One region of the Siminovitchia sp. FSL W7-1587 genome, then DNA from elsewhere that is predicted to be linked to it. Evidence: a T-box and tRNA genes for the amino acid it is inferred to sense, from the RefSeq annotation. Region 1 holds a T-box; the other holds one or more tRNA genes.
The links. A T-box is a leader RNA that pairs with one kind of tRNA and senses whether it is charged. The one in region 1 lies ahead of serS (serine--tRNA ligase), so its partner is inferred to be a tRNA-Ser.

Region 1 (10,729 bases):
AATTGGTGTCCCGCAAATTACAGCTATTTATGATTGCGCGACAGAAGCGAGGAAGCATGGAAAAACGATCATTGCTGACGGGGGCGTTAAATATTCCGGCGATATCGTGAAGGCTCTTGCTGCAGGAGGACATGCTGTCATGCTCGGAAGCTTGCTTGCCGGAACGTCGGAAAGTCCAGGAGAAACAGAAATTTTCCAAGGTCGTCGTTTTAAAGTATATCGTGGCATGGGATCGGAAGGCGCCATGCAAAAAGGATCGAAGGACCGTTATTTCCAAGAAGATGCGAAAAAGTTTGTCCCAGAAGGAATCGAAGGACGCGTTCCTTATAAAGGGCCGCTCGCAGATACCCTTTATCAACTGACTGGAGGTCTTCGAGCCGGAATGGGTTACTGCGGTGCCGCCGACTTGGAGTATTTCCGTGAAAATGCCCAATTTATCAAAATGACCGGTGCCGGACTTCGTGAGAGCCATCCGCATGATGTGCAGATTACGAAAGAAGCGCCAAACTACTCATTATCATAAAAAAATGGCAAAAGCCCTGATGAATCCAGTGAATGGGCTTTGCTTTTTTTTTGTTATGAAACTGAAAAGAAGACAGCCTACTCAACGATGTTTTTCTATGTTAAAATGACAAAGGTGTACATATAATTTGGAGGGTAAACTTGTGATAATTCGGAAAAAGATACCATTTTTAGCGTTTTTTCTGTCGTTACTTATGTTCGTTAGCATGATCACTGTTCCTGAACGTGCTTCCGCTGAGGATGCGCTCGATATTAACGCGGATGCGGCAATCCTCGTTGAAGCAAGTACAGGAAAGGTACTGTACGCAAAAAATGAAGATACTGCGCTCGGCATTGCCTCAATGTCCAAAATGATGACTGAGTATCTAATGTTCGAAGCGATTAAGGATAAAAAAATATCTTGGGAACAGGAACAAACCATCAGCGATTATGTTCATCAGGTTTCTATTGATACAAATCTTTCAAATGTACCGCTTGAAGCGGGGAAAAAATATACGATTCGACAATTATATGAAGCGATGGCGATTTACTCGGCAAATGGCGCCACGATCGCCATTGCCGAAGCCATTGCCGGTTCCGAGAAGAAGTTTGTCGACTTAATGAACAAAAAAGCGGAAGAACTGGGTCTTGAAAACTATAAGTTTGTCAATTCCACCGGTCTAAACAATAAGGATTTAAAAGGCAAACATCCAGAGGGAACCAAGCCAGAAGATGAAAATATCATGTCTGCACGATCAATGGCAAAACTGGCTTCCCGTCTGATGAATGATTATCCCGAAGTATTGGAAACAACGAGCATACCTGAGAAAGAATTCCCTGGTAAGCCTGGAAAAATGGTGAACTGGAACTGGATGCTCCCATCTCTAGATTTTAGCTATGAAGGCGTAGATGGATTAAAAACCGGGACAACAGACTTTGCTGGGTACTGTTTTACCGGGACGGCTAAACGGGATGGTTTAAGGGTTATTACGGTTGTCATGAACGCGAAAGGAAAAAACGGCCAAGGTGATTACAAATCCAGATTTAATGAATCCAAAAAAATGATGGACTATGCTTTTACAAACTTCTCTGTAAAAGAAATATATCCGAAAGGTTATCAAGTAAAAAATAATAAAACGATACCTGTCATAAGCGGAAAAGAAAAATCTGTCTCCATTCAGTCTGAATCCCCTTTAAAAGTGGTAGTGAAAAACGGGGAAGAAAAAATGTACAAACCTCGTGTTAAAATAGATAAGAAGAAATTGAATAAAGAAGGGAAATTGACCGCACCGATTAAAAAAGGTGAAAAAGTGGGCGTTCTGGAAGCCGCATATGAGGGAGAAGATCCTTACGGCTTTTTATCAAAAAGCAAAACGGCATCTGTCAATATGGTGACAGGAGAAAAAGTGGAGAAAGCCAATTGGTTTGTTCTAATGATGCGCGGAATAGGCGGCTTTTTCGGCGATGTTTGGGATAGCTCGGTTAAAACAGTCAAAGGTTGGTTTTAAAAAATATCTGTTGGTTTAGAAAAGCGGACAGATGACAATTATATAGATAAGACAGTACATTTGCATTCCACTTGGATATGTAGTATATTATCAACAAAATACGAGCGAATGCGTTGAGAGGAAATAGTAGCGGAACAGTGTCCTTTAAGAGAGCCGGTGTTTGGTGAAAACTGGCGGCACTGCCTGTGAATCCGTCCTTGAGCAAAATGCCGAACCGCCGATCATTTCGGGCAAGTAAGCATTTTCGGGATCACCCCGTTATCAGGCAAAGAGGAAAGCTCAGGCTTTCAATTTGGGTGGCAACGCGGGTAAACTCTCGTCCCTTTGGGATCGGGAGTTTTTTTGTTTAAATAAAATATTTTGGGAGGTAATCGTATGCTGGATATGAAGGTTCTTCGAGGGAATGTAGATGAAATCAAGAAAAAATTGCAGCATCGCGGCGAGGATTTGGCTGATTTAGATAAGTTTGAACAACTTGATCAAAAACGGAGGGAAATGATTGTTCAATCGGAACAGTTAAAAAATAACAGAAATGAAGTTTCAGAAAGAATCGCCCAGTTAAAAAAAGAAAAGCAAAATGCCGATCATTTGATTAGTGAAATGCGGCAAGTCAGCCAGCAAGTAAAGGAATTGGATAGAGAACTCCGTGTGATTGAAGAAGAGTTGCAGCAATTACTTTTAGCTATTCCCAATATTCCTCATGAAAGTGTTCCGGTAGGAGAGACGGAAGATGATAATGTAGAGATAAGAAGATGGGGTAATGTTCCACAATTTACATTTGAGCCGAAACCGCACTGGGAATTGGCCGATGACTTGAATATATTGGACTTTGAACGGGCGGCAAAAGTTACTGGAAGTCGATTTGTCTTTTATAAAGGCCTTGGAGCCAGGCTTGAACGGGCTCTCATTAATTTCATGATGGATCTTCACGTGGAAGAACACGGGTATGAGGAGATGTTGCCGCCATACCTTGTGAATCGTGCAAGTATGACGGGAACGGGACAATTGCCGAAGTTTGCGGAGGATGCGTTTCATGTTGAAAGTGATGATTTTTTCCTTATCCCGACTGCGGAAGTCTCAGTGACCAACTACCATCGAGATGAAATATTGGACGGCGATCGCTTGCCGATTAACTATGTGGCTTACAGTGCATGTTTTCGTTCAGAGGCCGGGTCTGCGGGGCGAGATACGCGCGGCTTGATCCGCCAACATCAATTTAATAAAGTGGAATTAGTTAAATTTGTAAAACCGGAAGATTCTTATGCCGAACTTGAGAAACTGACAAACCACGCGGAAAAAGTATTACAGCTTTTGAATTTGCCGTATCGCGTCATGAGCATGTGTACAGCGGATCTTGGTTTTACAGCAGCCAAGAAATATGATCTTGAAGTATGGATTCCGAGCTATAAAACATACAGAGAAATTTCTTCTTGTTCAAACTTTGAAACGTTTCAGGCAAGAAGAGCCAATATCCGTTTCCGCACTGAACCAAAAGCCAAACCGCAACATGTGCACACGCTGAACGGATCTGGCTTGGCAGTAGGAAGAACGGTGGCGGCAATCTTGGAAAACTACCAACGAGAAGACGGAAGTGTTGAAATTCCGGAAGTGTTGCGCCCTTATATGAGAAATAAAGAAGTCATTAACTGAAAGAAGCGGTTCAAATGAGCCGCTTTTATTTTTTCACTACATTAAAATTGTCAGTAATCAAGAGCCAGTTTTGTGGAAAAGACAGCCCAAGTTTCCAATAGCCGACACCCCGAAGATCGAGCTCTTTAACCAAATCAAATTTTGCCTGGATGGAACGCGCATCTTCAAACCAAACTTCATGCCTGTTCCCTTCTCCGTCCGTATAATGAAAAAAAGGGGCTTGTGCAGTTGTATCGTATTCGATGGCTACATTGTTTTCAAGGGCAATCCGAATGGCCTCCTGGGGGCTTACAGCTTTTGCCGTCGTTCCCTTGACGAACGGAAGCGTCCAATCATAGCCATACAGATTTTGTCCCATCATGATTTTACGTGAAGGCATTTCGGTTAGCGCGTACTCCAATACATCCCGAACTGGTCCAATGGGGGAAACAGCCATTGCGGGACCGCCGCTGTAGCCCCATTCATATGTCATGATCAAAGAGTAATCGACAATTTCGCCGTGCGCCCGATAATCATGCCCCGCATACCATTCCCCCACCTGTGTAGCACTTGTTTTGGGAGCAAGTGCCGTGGAAATGATATAGCCTTCCGCATGGAAACGGTCGCGTGCTTTTCGAAGAAATTGGTTATAAGCTTCACGATCTTCCGCTGCAATCCTTTCAAAATCAAAGTGAATATCGGTAAAGCCGACCCTTTTGGCTTCTGTTGCAATATTTTCCAAAAAAGTTGTTTGCACTTGTTCATTTGTAAGCAAAATATGAACAAGTTCAGTATTAAATTGTCCTTCTTCCTGGTTGGCCAAGACCATGGCGAGAGATGTGTTGTTTGCGCGGGCAATTTCGGGAAAACGATTTAACTGGGGGGGATCTAATGTTCCGTCACGTTTTGGCAAGTAAGCAAATGGAGCCAAATATGTTAAGTAAGGAGATGCTTCTCTCGCACTCGACTCCAAAACGGGGGATACGGTCCCCGTACGCCTCGGCTCGACATAAGCTAAAAACTCTCCTTCTCGCTTTGGTCCCTGTGGGATATAGAGCCGCAAGCCAACCCGAATAGGCTGGTTGACACTAATCCCATTGATTCGGGCAAGCTCTTGATAAGAAATGCCAAATCTTCTCGCGATTGTATAGAGGCTGTCACCAGGCTGTACCCAATAAAACCTGCCGATAATCGGAATGACAATCGCTTGCCCGACCACAAGCCGATCGGGATTTTGTAAATCATTGGCTTCCGTTATGATAGCTGGAGCTATCCCGTACAAGGAAGCGATCGAGGACAAAGTCTGATTGGGCTCGACGACATGGATTTGCATGTTTACCCTCCTTAACCACCTTAGTCAAACGTTTATCTTGTCCCATTGTATGCATGCCAGGAAAATTAAAGACCTCTAATAAAAAATTTTGGTACAATCATATGTAGCAAAAATGAGGAGAAAAACGATGGAAAATGAAGAGAAATATATGAATGTTGCAATTGAAGAAGCAAAGAAGGCCCGCTCAATTGGTGAAGTTCCCATCGGGGCTATCATTGTCTTAAATGGGAAAATCATCGCTAAAGCATCAAACCGACGGGAAACGGAGCAAAATGCCGTAGCGCATGCCGAAATCATCGCCATTCAGGAAGCTTGCCGGACACTAGGGACATGGCGTCTTGAAAATGCGGAACTATATGTAACGTTGGAGCCATGTCCGATGTGCAGTGGCGCTATCATTTTATCGCGTATAAAAAAAGTCGTATACGGAGCTTCTGATCCAAAGGCCGGTTGTGCGGGAACACTTATGAATTTGCTTTCTGATGCCCGCTTTAATCATCAAAGTGAAGTGGTCGGCGGAGTATTGGCGGATGAATGCGGAGAGCTTCTAAGCCAATTTTTTCGTGAACTTCGCAGGAAAAAGAAGGGATAAAGTGAAGCTTCAATAGCCGGATAGTTCCACAGAAGGTGGACCATGCAGACATTGCCATAGGATATGTTCTTAGCTTGCCAGTTAACTGTATCCGACTGATTGTTAGTAGAACCAATCGGGCATATACTGGCAGTCGATATCCAATGTCATTTCACTCACAATTTTTTAAAAAGGTGATTTTACTGCCAGTTAATGCCGGACAAACTTTCCTTTAGTAAACATTGATTTTATGCTGAAAAAGTGGTACAATAATTCTTACCGTGCTAGACGGGGAAATAGCGGAGCCCTGTACCCGCAATCCGCTCCAGCGGGGTTGAATCCCTTCCCGAGGCTGTTGTTTTGTAAGGATCTGCCTCAAGTAAGTGGTGTGGACATCTGGGTCCTGCGCAATGGGAACCCATGAACCATGTCAGGTCCGGAAGGAAGCAGCATTAAGTGGGCCATCCCATGTGCCGCGGGGCAGCCTGGATCGAGCTAACTGCTAGAGTAACACTTATGAAACACTGTCGACGGAAGGTGCACGGCAATCCATTCAATATCAAATCCATCTGCAATGGCAGATGGATTTTTTAGTTTTCAGTGAAAAAAAAGTATATCGGAGTGTATGTGTATTCGATTCGAGGGATTGCTATCTGAAACTTTTTCCTCCTATATCCCGTATAAGAGGAAAGTGAGGTGTTTGTGATGAAGAAAAAGCTTGTTTTCATATTGATTTTGTTTATGATTGGGGCATGGCCTATTCAGACTATGGCAGTGGAATTTTCGATAACGGATGTAACCATCGATGCCTATTTGCAAAAAAATGGGGATGTGCGAGTGACTGAAGTCCAATCTTATTCTTTTGATGACAAATTTCGCGGAATTACCCGGGAAATAATTCCGAAGAAAGGTGCGGAAATAACCGATTTTACAGCGAATGAAGGCGAAAAAGAGCTAAAAGTAAAGAAAGAAAAAGATTTATATAAAGTGTCTCGAAGCGGGAGCGATGAGAATATTAGTGTAGAACTCCATTATATGATTAAAAACGGTCTTTCTAAGCATCCTGATATAACAGAGTTTTATTGGCCTTTTTTTGATAAACGCAATGAAGCGGATTATGGGAACATGACTATCACGGTCCATCCCCCTGCTGAAACGGATGATGTGATTGCCTTTGGGTATGATGAATCGTTCGGTAAGGAGAAGGTTGGAAATAGCGGTGCTGTTACATTCCAGTTACATAAAGTGGAAGCTGGTGAAAATGGGGATATTCGGGTGGCATATGATTCGGCATTATTTCCGGACTTGACTGAAACCTCTGATCAAGAAATGCGCGAAACATTGCTGGATGAGCAACAAAAGTTGATTGACAAAGCACAAACATTTGCGGAAAACAGGGAGAAAACCTCATCAGTTGGAAAATGGTTCTTATTGATATTTGGTGCTCTTTTTATTGGGGTGATCGCATCTGAGGCAATGAAGAGTAAACAAAGAAAACGAGCAGCCAAAAATGAAATTAATAGCAGGAAATATATGATTCCAAAACAAAAGTTGAGCATGCCGGCTATTCTTTATTTTTTATATCAATTTTCACCGGAACTGCTGGCGGCAGCTTTAATGGATCTTGTACGAAAAGGATATGTCCGGCAGGTTTCAGAGGACCGGTTTTTGCTGCTGGATGGGGAAGCGGAAAAAGCTCATGAAAAGATTTTGCTTCGTTTGCTCTTTGAAAAGGTGGGGGGGAATAAAACATTTACCCTGAATGATTTGGAACAGTACATACAGTTGGAATCGAACCATGATCGATATGAGGAAGAAATAAGCCGATGGAAAGATGCAATCAAAAAAGAGATCGATCAATCAAATCTCCATGAAAACAATCCATTATTAAAATGGACGCTTGGAACGACGGGTACGGCTATGCTTATTGCTTCTGCTTTTTTCATCATCTATGACCTATATGGACTCATGTTCCAGGCAGGGGCATTGGGACTCGCCAGCTTATGTTTGGCTATATTTTATAAGCCTATCTCATATGAAGGTATGCTTTTAAAGGAGGAGTGGAACAAGCTCGAAAAAGAGTATGAGCAAATTCCTGTCTCCGAATGGGAACAATCAAGCGAGGATGATAAAAAGCGTTTGCTAATATATAGTATGGGGACGAAAAAGAACCGTCTGGCGGATTATTTTAGCCAAGTTATTCAAAAGAATGAAACAAGCGTGGCCAGCTACTCTACGGTGGACGTTTTCTTCTATTCAGGGTTGAACACTGCTTCTTCATTTGCATTAGCAGATGAACATATAATGAATACGGCTTCTGCTGACAGTTCCGACACCAGCTATTCCGGAGGTGGCGTTGACGGCGGCGGAGGAGGCTCAGGTGCTTTTTAAAGACATTCGTCATTACGGATTGTTTCTGTAATTTCTTGCCTAATTAAGGTATAATATAAACAGCGAAATTCACTAAAATGGCAAAGAAAGGGGGAGAGGCATTGAGTTACCAAGCATTGTATCGAGTTTGGCGCCCACAGGCTTTTATAGATGTAGTCGGCCAGGAACATGTCACCAAAACGTTGCAAAATGCTCTCCTCCAACAAAAAATATCCCATGCTTATTTATTTTCCGGTCCCAGAGGAACTGGAAAAACAAGTGCGGCCAAAATACTGGCAAAGGCAGTAAATTGTGAACGCATGCCGGTATCTGAACCGTGTAATGAATGTGCGGCCTGTCAAGGCATCATGGACGGGTCCATCTCTGATGTGATTGAAATTGATGCCGCATCCAACAATGGAGTTGAAGAAATCCGCGATATTCGTGATAAAGTAAAGTATGCGCCCAATGCCGTATCCTACAAAGTATACATTATTGACGAGGTGCATATGCTGTCCATCGGAGCCTTCAATGCATTATTAAAAACATTGGAGGAGCCGCCCCGACACGTGATTTTCATTTTGGCAACGACAGAGCCCCACAAGATTCCGTTAACGATCATTTCTAGATGTCAGCGTTTTGATTTTAAAAGAATCACCGCGCATGATATTGTAAAAAGAATGGTTCATATTGCAAATGAAACAGGTTTGAAATATGATGAAAAGGCATTACACGTAATCGGCGCTGCTGCCGAGGGAGGCATGAGGGACGCTTTGAGTCTGCTCGATCAAGCGATTTCCTTCAGCACGGATATGGTAACGGTGGAAGACGCACTGACGGTAACCGGCTCCATTTCCCAAAGCAGTTTGAACAAGTTGGCGAAGGCCATTCACGAGAAAGAAGTTGCTGTTGCTTTGGGCGCCCTTGAGGAGTTGCTTTTGCAGGGGAAGGATCCAGCTCGGTTTTCGGAAGATTTTATTTTATACTTTCGCGACCTTTTGCTTTACAAGACGGCACCCGAGTTGGAAGAAGCAATGGTCCGCGCCCAATTGGACGAGGATTTTAAACAGTTATCTGAATCAATGCTTCCTGAGCAGATTTATGAATACATCGATATATTAAGCAAAACACAGCAGGAAATGCGATTTTCAAATCATGCACGCACTTATTTAGAGGTTTGCCTTGTGAAACTATGCCAAACGCAAGTGAAATCTTTCCCAAATGACGCGCCTGAAGTGACAGAACTGTATAAAAAGATCGAGGCGCTTGAAAAAGAGATAACATTGTTGAAAGAACAATCAACCAAAAGATCGGCAGAAGCAAAAAGCGATCCGGCTCCAAGAAAAGCGGTCCGAAGCAATGCAAAAGATTTTCGGGTCAATGCCCGACCCATCATGCAGGTTTTGGAGAATGCAACACGCCAGGATTTAAATGCCATTAAAAGCTGCTGGGGAGACTTGCTTGAATCGTTGAACGGTCAAAAAATGGTGCAACTGGCGGCACTTCTCCACGATGCAGAACCATCCGCCGCTTCATCGAATGCGTTTGTACTAAAATTTAAACATGATATACATTGCCGGATGGCCATGGAAAATGAAACATATTTTCAAACGCTGTCTCAAACGTTGGAAGAACTGGCCGGTACAGCTTATCAAATTATCGCGGTTCCCGAAAAGCAATGGTCGGAAATCCGCCGGGAATTCATAGAAAAGAAAAAGCCGGATGGCGACCAGGTGAAAACGAATGAAGAAGATCCTCTCGTTGCCGAGGCGCTCAAGCTTGTTGGGGAAGATCTTCTCGAAATCAAAAACTAATTTTCTATCTTGGAGGTTTTTAATGATGCGAGGAATGGGAAATATGCAAGGCATGATGAAGCAAATGCAAAAAATGCAAAAGAAAATGGCGAAAGCCCAGGAAGAGCTTGGTGAAAAGAAGATAGAAGGCACAGCTGGCGGCGGTATGGTCACCGTTATTGTTTCCGGCCATAAGGAAGTGCTTGAAGTCAAAATTGATGAAGAAGTTGTCGATCCCGACGACATTGAAATGCTTCAAGACCTTGTATTGGCCGCGACAAACGATGCGCTTAAAAAGGCCGAAGAATTAACGAGCCAGACGATGGGACAATTTACAAAAGGATTAAACCTTCCTGGCTTTTAGGAGGTTAACAACATGCACTATCCAGAACCAATATCCAAGCTGATCGACAGCTTTATGAAACTGCCGGGAATCGGGCCGAAAACAGCTGCCCGCCTGGCGTTTTTCGTTCTTGGCATGAAAGAAGACACCGTCCTTGATTTTGCGAAAGCATTGGTCAATGCAAAAAGGGATCTTGGATACTGCTCGGTTTGCGGGCATATTACTGATCAGGACCCTTGTTATATTTGTAAAGAAGAACGGCGTGACCGCAGCGTCATTTGTGTTGTTCAGGAGCCGAAAGATGTGATTGCCATGGAAAAAATGAAAGAATATACAGGTCTTTATCATGTCTTGCACGGATCTATTTCTCCTATGGAAGGAATTGGACCGGAAGATATCAACATTCCGGATTTGCTTAAAAGGCTTCAAGACGAAACCGTTCAAGAAGTGATTTTGGCGACGAATCCCAATATAGAAGGGGAAGCGACAGCCATGTACATTTCCCGGCTTCTAAAGCCATCCGGCCTTAAAGTGACAAGAATTGCCCACGGACTTCCGGTTGGCGGCGATCTTGAATATGCGGATGAAGTCACTTTATCAAAGGCATTGGAAGGCAGAAGAGAAGTTTTGTAAGGAGAGGCGCCGCATGTTTCAGAGAAAAAAACTCCGGAAAGAATATGA
Region 2 (10,729 bases), 870 kb from region 1:
CCAAGGAGTAGCAGAATGGACACTTGTCCCTAATGCATTGACTTCAAAACGTATACTCCCTTTATGAAACGCCGCAAATTGAAGCTCTGTTGGCTCTCCGACTATCGCCAAATCAGCATGAATAGAATTTTTCACCAAAAAATCGACACCGCGATGTTTGTGCTCCTCATCCACTACTGCGGCAAACAAAATATTGATTGGCAGTTGGCCACCACATTCCATCATGGCTTTTCTGATACCGAGAACCATTGCCGCGATTTGGCCCTTGGCATCACATGCGCCGCGCCCATACCATCTGCCACCCTCGCTTTTTAATGTAAACGGATCAATTGACATGCCCTGAATGCTTACTGTATCCAAATGTGTTTCCAGCAGGATTGTCGGACAATCTTCCCCTGCTTTGTAAGACGCGTAACAGTTAAAACGATTAGGCAACACTTCCTCTTGCCAACAGAAAAAATCAGGCAAATACTTTTTTATATACGCTAGCAATTTATCGCCTACCGCTTTTTCACCAAATAATTCACTCGTTTCGCCATGGTCTTCCGGATTGACACTAGGAACCCGAACCAATTGTTCCAGTAAAATAAATGCCTCTTCTTTCCAGTCCATTTTTCTCCATCCCTTCATTTTTTAAAATGTAGAGGGAACAATCACTTTATTTAATTGCTCTATTGCTTTTTGAATATGAGCTTGCCCATTTTGCAAAAGAAACAAGCGATGGCCGGAAAATAAGGCATCCACATGTAAACCACTTAACTTTTTAATATCTTCACGATAACTGGCAAGATCAGATCCCGGAGCATTTAATAACCCAATATCTCCGTGAATAAAAACAAAATCACTCGCAAAGAGCACATTGCCTTCATCTGTTTTCATCAAAAAACAATACATCCCCGGACTATGTCCGCGCACATAAATGGGCTGAAGCCGCAACGCCCCACATGAAATCATTTCTGTTTCATTCATGACATGATCCGGTTCAAAATAAGTAAAAACATAATCTTCGGGATACCCCCCTGCGTTTTTAGCAAGGCGCAGCGCCCATTCCACTTCATCCCTTTGATCATTCATCCAATTATATTCTTCCTCAGACAACCATACCTCCTTCCCCTCTTTTTGAAAAAATGTTGCCCCGCCGCTATGATCAGCGTGCGAATGTGTACAAATAACCCGGGAAACTTTTTCCCATGGAACATACTTCTGGACATTTTCCTTAATTTTTTCGGAATCAATCCCTACTCCTGCATCAATTAATAGGGCATCACTATCACCATTTACAAGGTAAACGTGGCAGTCATACTCATTAGATAAACCGATTTCGCCACTGCCAACTAAAAATACATTTTTTGTTAATTGCATGTTCCTGTCCCTCCCACACAATTCACACATTTTCCCATGAAATTGCTCTCCGTTCTTTTGCAGACGTAATCAATGCATCACATATTTTAATGCCCAAAACGGCTTCTTCCATTGGAACTACTTGACGTGTGCTTTTATTCTTGATCAATTCCACAAAATGCTCCAGCTCATTCCGCAGCGCTCCATAAACATGACCGTGTATGAATGGCGAGAGCTGGATATCTGGTCTCATCATTTTCCCATGATCCATAACAGATAGCGTATCTCCCGGAAAACGATAGCGAATATGTCCGCCATCATACATCATTTCTAATTCCACATCGAGATATTGTCCATATTCATTCGGTAAGCACCACTGTGTTTCCAGGGAACAAATCATGCCGTCTTCCATTTCAATGAAGCCAAAAAAGATCCCTGGCATATCAATATCGGACACAATCTTTTTTTCCATGGCAAAAAATCGCTTTGGCTTTGAATTCGTATACCATACTAATTGATCAATATCATGAGAAAGAGCCATAAACACCGGATGAGTACGAGCATGTAATGAAAACCGCTCAAAAGGTACATTGCGTTTGAATCTGACTGAATGTATGGGTCCTGTAATGGTTTCCAATTTATTTTTCACGGCCGCATAACCAGGATCAAAGCGAAGCATGTGGCCCGGCAATATGATTGAATCACTTGTTTTAGCCAGCTTTAATAACTGTTCCGCTGTTTCAACTTGAGTAGAAATCGGCTTTTCAATTAATACATGTTTTCCATATTCCACAGCCTGGCGCGCGATCGGTTCATGACTCTGTTCATCAGTTGCGATAACAACCGCGTCTAATGCTTTTTCTTGTAACAACTTCGTTACATCCGTATACGTTTTTTCACTGCTAATCCCATATTCTTTCGCCACAATCATTAAACGCTCTTCACTGCGATTACAAATTCCGAATAATTCCACTCCATTCATGGAACGTATCGTACGAATATGCTCAACTCCGAAAGCTCCGGTACCGATCACCGCAATCCTTACCACTCATATCACTCCCGCTTATTCTTCTATTTCTTTACTGCCCATCTTTTCAAAAAACAGTTGTACTTTTGCTTCATATTCGTTCGTGGGTTTGATCATAAGACTTAACACAACACCTGTAATCAGCGTCATGAATGTACTAGTCGCTGTAGTGGCAGCAAGACCTTGTATCCCTCCTACTCCCAGTATAGAAACAAGCAGTCCGCTTCCAGCTCCTACAACAATAGAAATCACCGCGGCCATCGCTTTCATTTTTCGCCAAAATATCGCTAAACAAACAATGACAAAAATAGGCATGTCGGTTACAGCTATCACATTGAGAATGGCATCCACCGCTCCGCCTAAAAACGGCACAATCATGGCCCATATCGTGCCAATAATAGCTAAAATGATCGTTGCGATCCGAGACACTTTTAAATAATGTGAAGGTCTTTCTTTTGGTTTCCACTTTTTATAAAAATCTTCTGTGAATAAGGATGAAGATGCGCATAATGCCGAGTCAGCGGTTGATATGCCGGCAGACAATAACGCGGCAAAAAATATCCCCAATAAACCAACCGGTAATAATTCAATATACACTTGCGGACCAACCATATCCGGGTTAAGACTGGCAACTAATTCTTCGGATAAAATAGAGTGTGCCGCCAATCCCGGTAAAATTTCTAAAATAGCGATTGGAATCGCAATAATCGCAGCGAAAATTAATCCCCATCTCGCCACATTGACTGATTTGGCGGCAAGTCCTCTTTGCATCACAAATTGGCTCGTAATAAAATAAGGGAAACCTAAAATAGTCATCGCGATAATCCAAGGCCAGCCATTGGCATTCTCTGCTGACGGAACCCATTCCGTTAAGTGGCCAGGAACAGATTGAACGACCCCGTTCCATCCCCCTAATTGGGAAAAAATATAGGCGCCTCCGATAAAAAGGCCGGCAAACATAAAGATAAACTGAATGGAATCGGTTATAACGACTGATCTCAAACCACCTAAATACGTATAGATCACGACAATTAAAGCAATGATTAATATCATCCAGTTCATATGAATGCCGAAAACCAACCCTAAAATAACCGCTGCAGCGTAAACCGTCACACCATACCGATTTAACGTATCAGCCAGTATCCAAATGACACTTATTAACCCTCTTACGCGACCATCATAACGGTCTTCAAAAATCTCCGACATGGTATTGTATCTTAATTTTCTGTAAATAGGCACAAAAACAACAGCTGCCAGTACACATGCCATGGCGTTTAACGCGATCCAACTGACAGAAACACCCGCATTATAAACTAACCCCGGCTTACCAACCAAACTCCATGTTGAAAAGTTTGTCGCACCAAAAGTGGCCGCCAACATGAAGGGACCAAAAGTTCTCCCCGCTACCGCAAAATCTTCAAAACTAGAGATACCTTTTGAAACCCACCAACCGATTAATAAAGTAAGCAATACATATAAAATGATAATCACGATATCGATGCTTGCGATCGTATGATCCATTTACCGATTCTCCCCCTTCACCGCTTCCTTTTCCTCTTCAGAAACCATAAACGATAACAACTCGTTGCGGGCGACAGCTATAATCCCTCCGACTATCCATAGTAAATAACCAATCATCACAAAAGGAGTCACTACACTTCCGGCAAGCACTGATCTTAAGATTAAGGCAATGACAAACATGAAGAAACTGACAACCATTAGCCCCATGCCAAATCGCCCTTTTAACACCGGGTCTTTTTCCTGCTTTTCAAATAAAATCTTTCCCTTTAATTCCAAGTACGGGCCGACACTCAGCAAAATGGCGAACACGACAACAGAACCTAATATTAAAACGCTTCCGAAATCCATCTATCATTCCCTCCTCATTTCATATGACTTCTTGCTTAAATACCTTCAATCGCTCTAACACTTTTTCTTTCTCTCTATTTTGAATCCACTCGGCTTCTACTAAACTACCGCCCACGCCAACAGCTTTTACTCCCGCTTGAAACAGCGCTTTCACGTTTTCAAGTCCGACACCTCCAACCGCCAGTAACTGAATCTTGTTTAACGACGCCAGCACATCTTTTATATAGGAAGCGCCTAATTGGCGAATAGGAAAAATTTTAATCAATTCTGCCCCCAACTCACTCGCATATTGAATTTCGGTCGGCGTCAATGCCCCGGGAATATACGGGATCTCTATGTCACGCGCTGCCATGGCCACTTCTTTTGATACGTTTGGAGCCAGAAAAAAGGTGGCCCCACAATCTCTTGCATCACATGCCATTTTTTTCGTTAAAACGGTCCCGGCACCTATGTCCATGTCCTTCCCAAATTCCTTCGCCAATTTCTCTAATACAATGTAACTATTCGGACGGTTTAGTGAAACTTCCAATATGTTTAACTCCGCTTCCTGTAAACAACCCGCTAAAAATAAAGCATCTTCTATTTCCATCCCCCTTAAAATGGGGACAATCTTGCAAGCTGTTATTTTTGCTAACATTTGATCACCGATCCTTTCACTCATTATTGCGACTATTACAATTAACGAAGCGTTTCCGAGTCTTTATTCAAAAAGCGCTCCAACTCATGTTTCATCGGCAGTCCACTTGTATCTCCTTCTGAGCTAACCACAAAAGCGGCACAAGCGTGACCAAATTTTACAGACGTTTCATGATTTTCGCCTCGTAGATAACCATGTAAAAATCCCGCCGCAAAAGCATCTCCCGCACCAATCTCATCCACTACACGCCTCACTGGAAATGGAGGTACAAAGGTATGACAGCCCTTCTGTATGATCCACGCTCCATTGGCTCCATCTTTCATCACAGTAAGCGGGATAGCCCATTCAGCCAACTGCGCTTGGATATCCCGCAAATGTTTTGCTCCACATAGCAGCTTCATCTCACTTTTCCCGGGTAAAAAAATATCGCACTGTTTTGCAATGGGGATCAAGACTTTTTTCGCCTCTTCTATACTCCATAATTTCAAACGAATGTTTGGATCAAAGCTAATGACCGTTTGATGTTGCTTTGCCAACGCGATGGCTTCCATCACCAACTCTTTACAAGAAGCGCTTAATGATGGCGTAATACCAGTAATGTGGAGAACTTTGGCATCTTTCACCCACTTGTTTTGGAGATCTTTTTTACTCAATTGAGTGGCAGCAGAATGGTCCCGATAATAAATCACTTCTGTATCTAATAACTCTTTTTTTTGTTTAAACATAATTCCTGTCGGATAATGAGGATCAATCATAACGCCGCTCGTATCAATCTGATGGGCATTTAATTCATATAAAATTTTTCGTCCAAATGGGTCATCCCCCAATCTGCTAAACCATTTAACCCGATGTCCGAGCCGTGCCAAAGCGATGGAAACATTCGTTTCAGCACCGGCGACAGAAACAAACGAATCGTGGTGTTGCACAATTGAACGATTATTTAATGCGGTAAAAGCGACCATTGTTTCACCAAATGTCAGTACATCCATGTCGTAACCCCTATTCTTCTAGTTCTACGATTGTCTCAATTTCTACTGGTGTATTAAAGGGCAACTCATTCGCTGACAAAGCGGAACGGGCATGTTTGCCTTTTTCCCCAAAGACCTCTTCTAAAAATTCAGACGCGCCATTGATGACATAAGGTTGTTCAACAAACCCGTCTGCCGAATTAACAAAGCCCAATAGTTTAACAAAGCTTTTAATATTGTCTAAGTTGCCAATTTCGCTCTTTATCACCGCTAACGTATTGATCATCGCTTGTTTAGAAGCCTCGTACCCCTCTTGAACTGTTAAATCCTTACCCACTTTTCCTTCATACAAAAGCTTTCCATTTACACGGCAATCTTGACCTGATACATACAGCATATTACTGCCAAACCTTTTAGCGGGTATATAAACGGCAGCAGGTTGAGGCGCCGGAGGCAATTCAATTCCTAATTCCTTTAACTTTTTTTCAATTTGTGACATCGTAACATCCCCTTTGTTTTAATATTTAAAACAACGTTTCAATATATAGCGAAAAAAATTAGAGACTTCCCAAACGGCGTGATATGAATTGAGCAGTCTCTTTCACCTCTAAAGCCAAATCAAATAATCTTTCTTCATCTATACGTGAAGAGGGACCAGCAATACTAATCCCGCCAAGCACTTTCCCATTATAATTGAAAATAGGCGATGCTGCGCAACTCACACCCAATTCATGCTCTTCTCTATCTAATGCGAATCCTTGTGCCCGGATCATTTTTATTTCTTTTTTAAGATGGGCAGCATCGGTAATTGTGTTTTTGGTAAATGGATGAAAATGAATATGATTCATAATATGGTTCCTTTTTTCCTCAGGAAGAAAAGCCAAAATTGCCTTGCCTACGCCCGTACAGTAAACCGGTGCCCGTTTGCCGACTTTTGAATACATACGAATCGATCTTTCACACTCTACTTTATCAATATAAACGACTTCGTGATCATCAATGATACCAAGGTGAACGGTTTCATTCACACGATCTTTTAAATCAACCAAAAACGGACGTATATCTTTTGTCCAATCCACTTTATTCACGATACGTGAAGCAAGCTCAAACAATCTAATCCCGGAATGATATTTTTTTGTATCAGGCTCTTGTTCCAAATATTGTTCTTCTTCTAATGTCGCCAAAAATCGATAAATAGTACTTTTATTTAGATCTAGTCGTTGTGCTAATTCCGTGACACCGATTCCATCATCACTTTTGGCAATTTCTTCTAAAATACGCAACAACCTTACAGTAGATGAATTACGTAATGACTTATTCAAGCTATCCACCTTTTTCAACTATTAAAACATTGTTTTATTATTTTTTCATATTATAATCGAAGCGAAGCATAAAAGTCAAATAAATATAGTTAAAATTTTTTCTACAATGACATGAAAAATGTGAGAAATCGGACATAACACAATCTAGCTTAAGCGCCGCATCCTGCCCAAATAAATGAGTATTCCACACTTGAGCGATAACAAAAACTCGACTAAATTAAATAGCCTAAACGACCTCAAGTGAGGGATGAAAAAAAACCGCAAATCTCGCGGTACAAAAGTTGAAAATGATTCATTCCATTGTTCATTAAGGAACAGCGGAGAGCTAACTCTCCACTGTTTTGGAACGTTCGTTTTGCGCTTCAGATCGTTTCTTTCTGTCTGTTACCTCAAGGACATCAAGCAAAAACACAAAAACCGGAATCCCGATGATCAGCCCCCAAACCCCAAAAAAGTGTTGCGAGAATATCAGGACGATGAATGTATAGAAAACGGGCAAATCCGTTTTGGCCGACATGAACTTCGGATTTAATACATACGCCTCAACCGCATGAATGATCGCAATGGCCGCCACAACATAAACGACCTTAATCAAGCCACCGATCGAATAGGCGATCAAGCAAAGCGGAATCAAGGAAATGATCACACCCGCAACCGGAATGAGTCCCAGAAAAAAAACCATGAGCGCCAATACAAATAGCTGAGGAAAATCCAAGATCACGAGCGCCACCATTGTCAAAAAGCAATTGACAAGGGCGATCATAAACTGGACTTCTATCACCTTGCCAAAGGTACGCGTAAATTTTTTTCCGAAAAACTCAAGCTCAAAATAAAAGGGAGCGAGTTTACTGCTTTTAAATTTTGCCGTAAATTCTTGTAAACGGGGCTTTTCCAGCAAGAAAAACAAGCTCAATACCAAAGCAATCATCACGTGGATACTTATTTTGCTAATATCCGTAAACGATTTGATCAGAAAAGAAAAGCCATTTTCCAAATAGGACACGATTTGATTTTTGGAAATAACCGCTTCGATATACTTGATCACAGTATTGTCGTGCGGCTGCGTGTAAAAAGCGTTGACTTGTTTAATCAACTGGCTTATTTCCAAAGTTAAAATGGGAAGATATTTCACAAGCCCGTATGCCAGCACACCGACAATGACCGTATACATAAACAAAACGAGCAGCTTCCGGTTAACTGGAATTCGCTTTGCGGTGAATTCAATCAGGCGATTCATTAAATACGAAAAGATAAAGGTCAGTAAAATCAAATTCATCATACTTCTCATGCTGTATAAAATCAGGACAATCAGAGCAAAAATAATGATGCGTTTGACCCCTTTTTTTTGAAATATTTCCATGATGCCCATTCAGTTCGTGTCCCCTTGTCTATATATCTCTTATCCCTCTATTATAACAATGATCCCGTTCTGGCAGGAAATTAGTTTTAAAAAAATACATCAGTCTTTTTTGGAACAATCAGGAACCACTTGCAAAAAAAATGATTGAAAAATGGTTATAGATGTACTATTATTTGTATGTGAATTTTTAAGAATTGCTGGTGTAGCACAGTTGGTAGTGCACGTCACTCGTAATGACGGGGTCGCAGGTTCAAATCCTGTCACCAGCACTTGAAAACGACGTTGAAATGTCAACGATTCCGTAAATGTGGAGTCGTTTTTCCTTGTCGGCAAGCTTGTTCCCCATCGGCTTCGTAAAAAGTGTGTGGTGATAATCCAGTCCATTCAATTTAGAATTCGCAAGAACCCTTTGCGCCATCTTAAAATCAAAAGACTGCACGGGAAGTGTGCTGGCCAGACCACTATTTCACTATGGATGACAGCTATTCGGCACCACCAACGAGCCGGGCGGAAACATCATCCCGATATGCGAATGCTGATGCATTGTCTGATGAGAACTTTTACCGTATAATAGCTTTGTTCCACCTCTCAAAATGGAGAAGTACCCAAGTCCGGCTGAAGGGGATGCACTCGAAATGCATTAGGGCGGGCAACCGCCGCGTGGGTTCGAATCCCACCTTCTCCGCTCTACATTTTATTCCGACTTAATATTAAGCGGAAAACCTTGATACACAAGGGGTTTGTGAGTTTTTGTGATTTTTCAATAAGCCTATAATTTTACTCATTTGTTACCAAAATGTTACCACGGAAAGAGAGTTAAAAGCTCTCTTTTTTTATTTTTTCATAAAGAATAATGAAATTTCAAACTCCTATCGAGGGCTCTTTTTATTCAAAAAAACATTACCTTTATTTTTGTGATACCTATTTAATTTTTTGAATAGGTATAGTATAATTAAATTATCGAAAGGGGGTGAACAGGTGGATGTAGAAAAGTGTATCGCAACATTCGCTCTACTGGCAGGAGCTTTCAAAGCCATCACATCGGGCATGAAAGACCTGCACGACATATCGAAAGAGCGAAAAGAAAAGCGACGTTCTCCGGGCAAGAAGAAACGTCGCAGGTGAAACAGAGGGAGGCTAAAACCTCCCTTACCCAAAAATTATAACACATCCACTCGGAAAATATGCTTAAAAAATTTGGTTACAGTAACATAATGGTATTAGCAATTGGCCTTGTAATCATGTTCGTTTATGTTGATTTCCAAACCCCTTCTAAGCTTGACGTGTTCATGATGCTTGTTTTTGGGCTAACAATTTTAGTTTATATATTTAAGCTGGTGTTGATTATGTTTAAGAAAGGAGATGGAAAGTGAAGTACCAATTTGAATCAACTGAAGATTTATTGAGATTTTTAAATGAAAATTTATTGTCTACAGTTGAAGCAGCAGAAATATTAGGTGTATCAAAAGCGAGGATCGGTCACATGGTACGAGATGGAAAATTAATGCCTGCCAAGGACCAGCCTAAAATCTTTTTGAAGGAAAGCGTTTTGGAAAGAAAAGCAGAGCAAGGGGAATTAAGAAAAAAATACAGGCCATACGATGAATAAAGCCCGGGTTTATCGGGCTTTATTTCTGTATTCAATAGGAAATTTTTACGAAAAACACCATAAAATGCTTGCCTAATTATACTATGCATAGTATAATTAGATATAGAAAAGAGGTGAAGGAGTGGATGACTTAGGCAAAATAATAGCCCTAACCATTTCGATTTTAACAGTTCGTCAAATGTGGTTGACCGCCCGCAAGACGAAGTTGGAAATCAAAAAGTTAGAGCTAGAAATCAGAAGGAAGAGGCGGGGAGGATAACTCCCCTCTCTCCCCTAAGTATACCACAATAACATGGATATATTAACAATCGGCATTATTGTTGTTTGGATACTTGCGATCCCCATATTTATTCGTTACCTGTTTTTAAATGCAAGGAAAAAGAGGCTAATGAAGGAGGCTGAAAAGCTTGCAAAGGAACAGACAAACCGAAGCAAATAAAAAATGGCAGCAGAAAAACAAAGAACGAGCCAAATATTTAAGCGATCGCTCTAGGACAAGGAGCTTCATACGGAATCAAGCGACACTTGAGGACGTTGAGGAGCTTAAAAAGCTTCTCGATGATCGTAAGGAGTTGTTAAAAAAAGATGAAAATTAA

Region 2: it encodes a tRNA-Ser, which carries the amino acid that the T-box ahead of serS (serine--tRNA ligase) is inferred to sense. The anticodon was not compared.

Annotation. Positions count from the first base shown of each region.
Region 1 covers NZ_CP150169.1:2,346,578-2,357,306, reverse strand. Annotated here, with positions in the region: gene guaB (IMP dehydrogenase) at 1-523, shown strand, start outside; gene NST31_RS11105 (serine hydrolase) at 717-2,009, shown strand; T-box leader at 2,114-2,336, shown strand; gene serS (serine--tRNA ligase) at 2,385-3,659, shown strand; gene NST31_RS11095 (glycoside hydrolase family 18 protein) at 3,685-4,971, opposite strand; gene tadA (tRNA adenosine(34) deaminase TadA) at 5,099-5,563, shown strand; RNA gene ffs (signal recognition particle sRNA large type) at 5,822-6,087, shown strand; gene NST31_RS11080 (DUF2207 domain-containing protein) at 6,248-7,933, shown strand; gene dnaX (DNA polymerase III subunit gamma/tau) at 8,035-9,726, shown strand; gene NST31_RS11070 (YbaB/EbfC family nucleoid-associated protein) at 9,749-10,069, shown strand; gene recR (recombination mediator RecR) at 10,082-10,681, shown strand; gene NST31_RS11060 (YaaL family protein) at 10,695-10,729, shown strand, end outside.
Region 2 covers NZ_CP150169.1:1,479,916-1,490,644, forward strand. Annotated here, with positions in the region: gene NST31_RS06825 (M20/M25/M40 family metallo-hydrolase) at 1-612, opposite strand, end outside; gene NST31_RS06830 (MBL fold metallo-hydrolase) at 634-1,362, opposite strand; gene NST31_RS06835 (Gfo/Idh/MocA family oxidoreductase) at 1,385-2,389, opposite strand; gene NST31_RS06840 (sodium:solute symporter family protein) at 2,405-3,889, opposite strand; gene NST31_RS06845 (hypothetical protein) at 3,890-4,237, opposite strand; gene NST31_RS06850 (bifunctional 4-hydroxy-2-oxoglutarate aldolase/2-dehydro-3-deoxy-phosphogluconate aldolase) at 4,257-4,874, opposite strand; gene NST31_RS06855 (sugar kinase) at 4,916-5,863, opposite strand; gene NST31_RS06860 (RidA family protein) at 5,874-6,341, opposite strand; gene NST31_RS06865 (IclR family transcriptional regulator) at 6,400-7,164, opposite strand; gene NST31_RS06870 (AI-2E family transporter) at 7,490-8,533, opposite strand; tRNA gene NST31_RS06875 (tRNA-Thr) at 8,721-8,793, shown strand; tRNA gene NST31_RS06880 (tRNA-Ser) at 9,120-9,209, shown strand; gene NST31_RS06885 (hypothetical protein) at 9,503-9,649, shown strand; gene NST31_RS06890 (helix-turn-helix domain-containing protein) at 9,894-10,133, shown strand; gene NST31_RS06895 (hypothetical protein) at 10,255-10,392, shown strand; gene NST31_RS06900 (hypothetical protein) at 10,541-10,729, shown strand.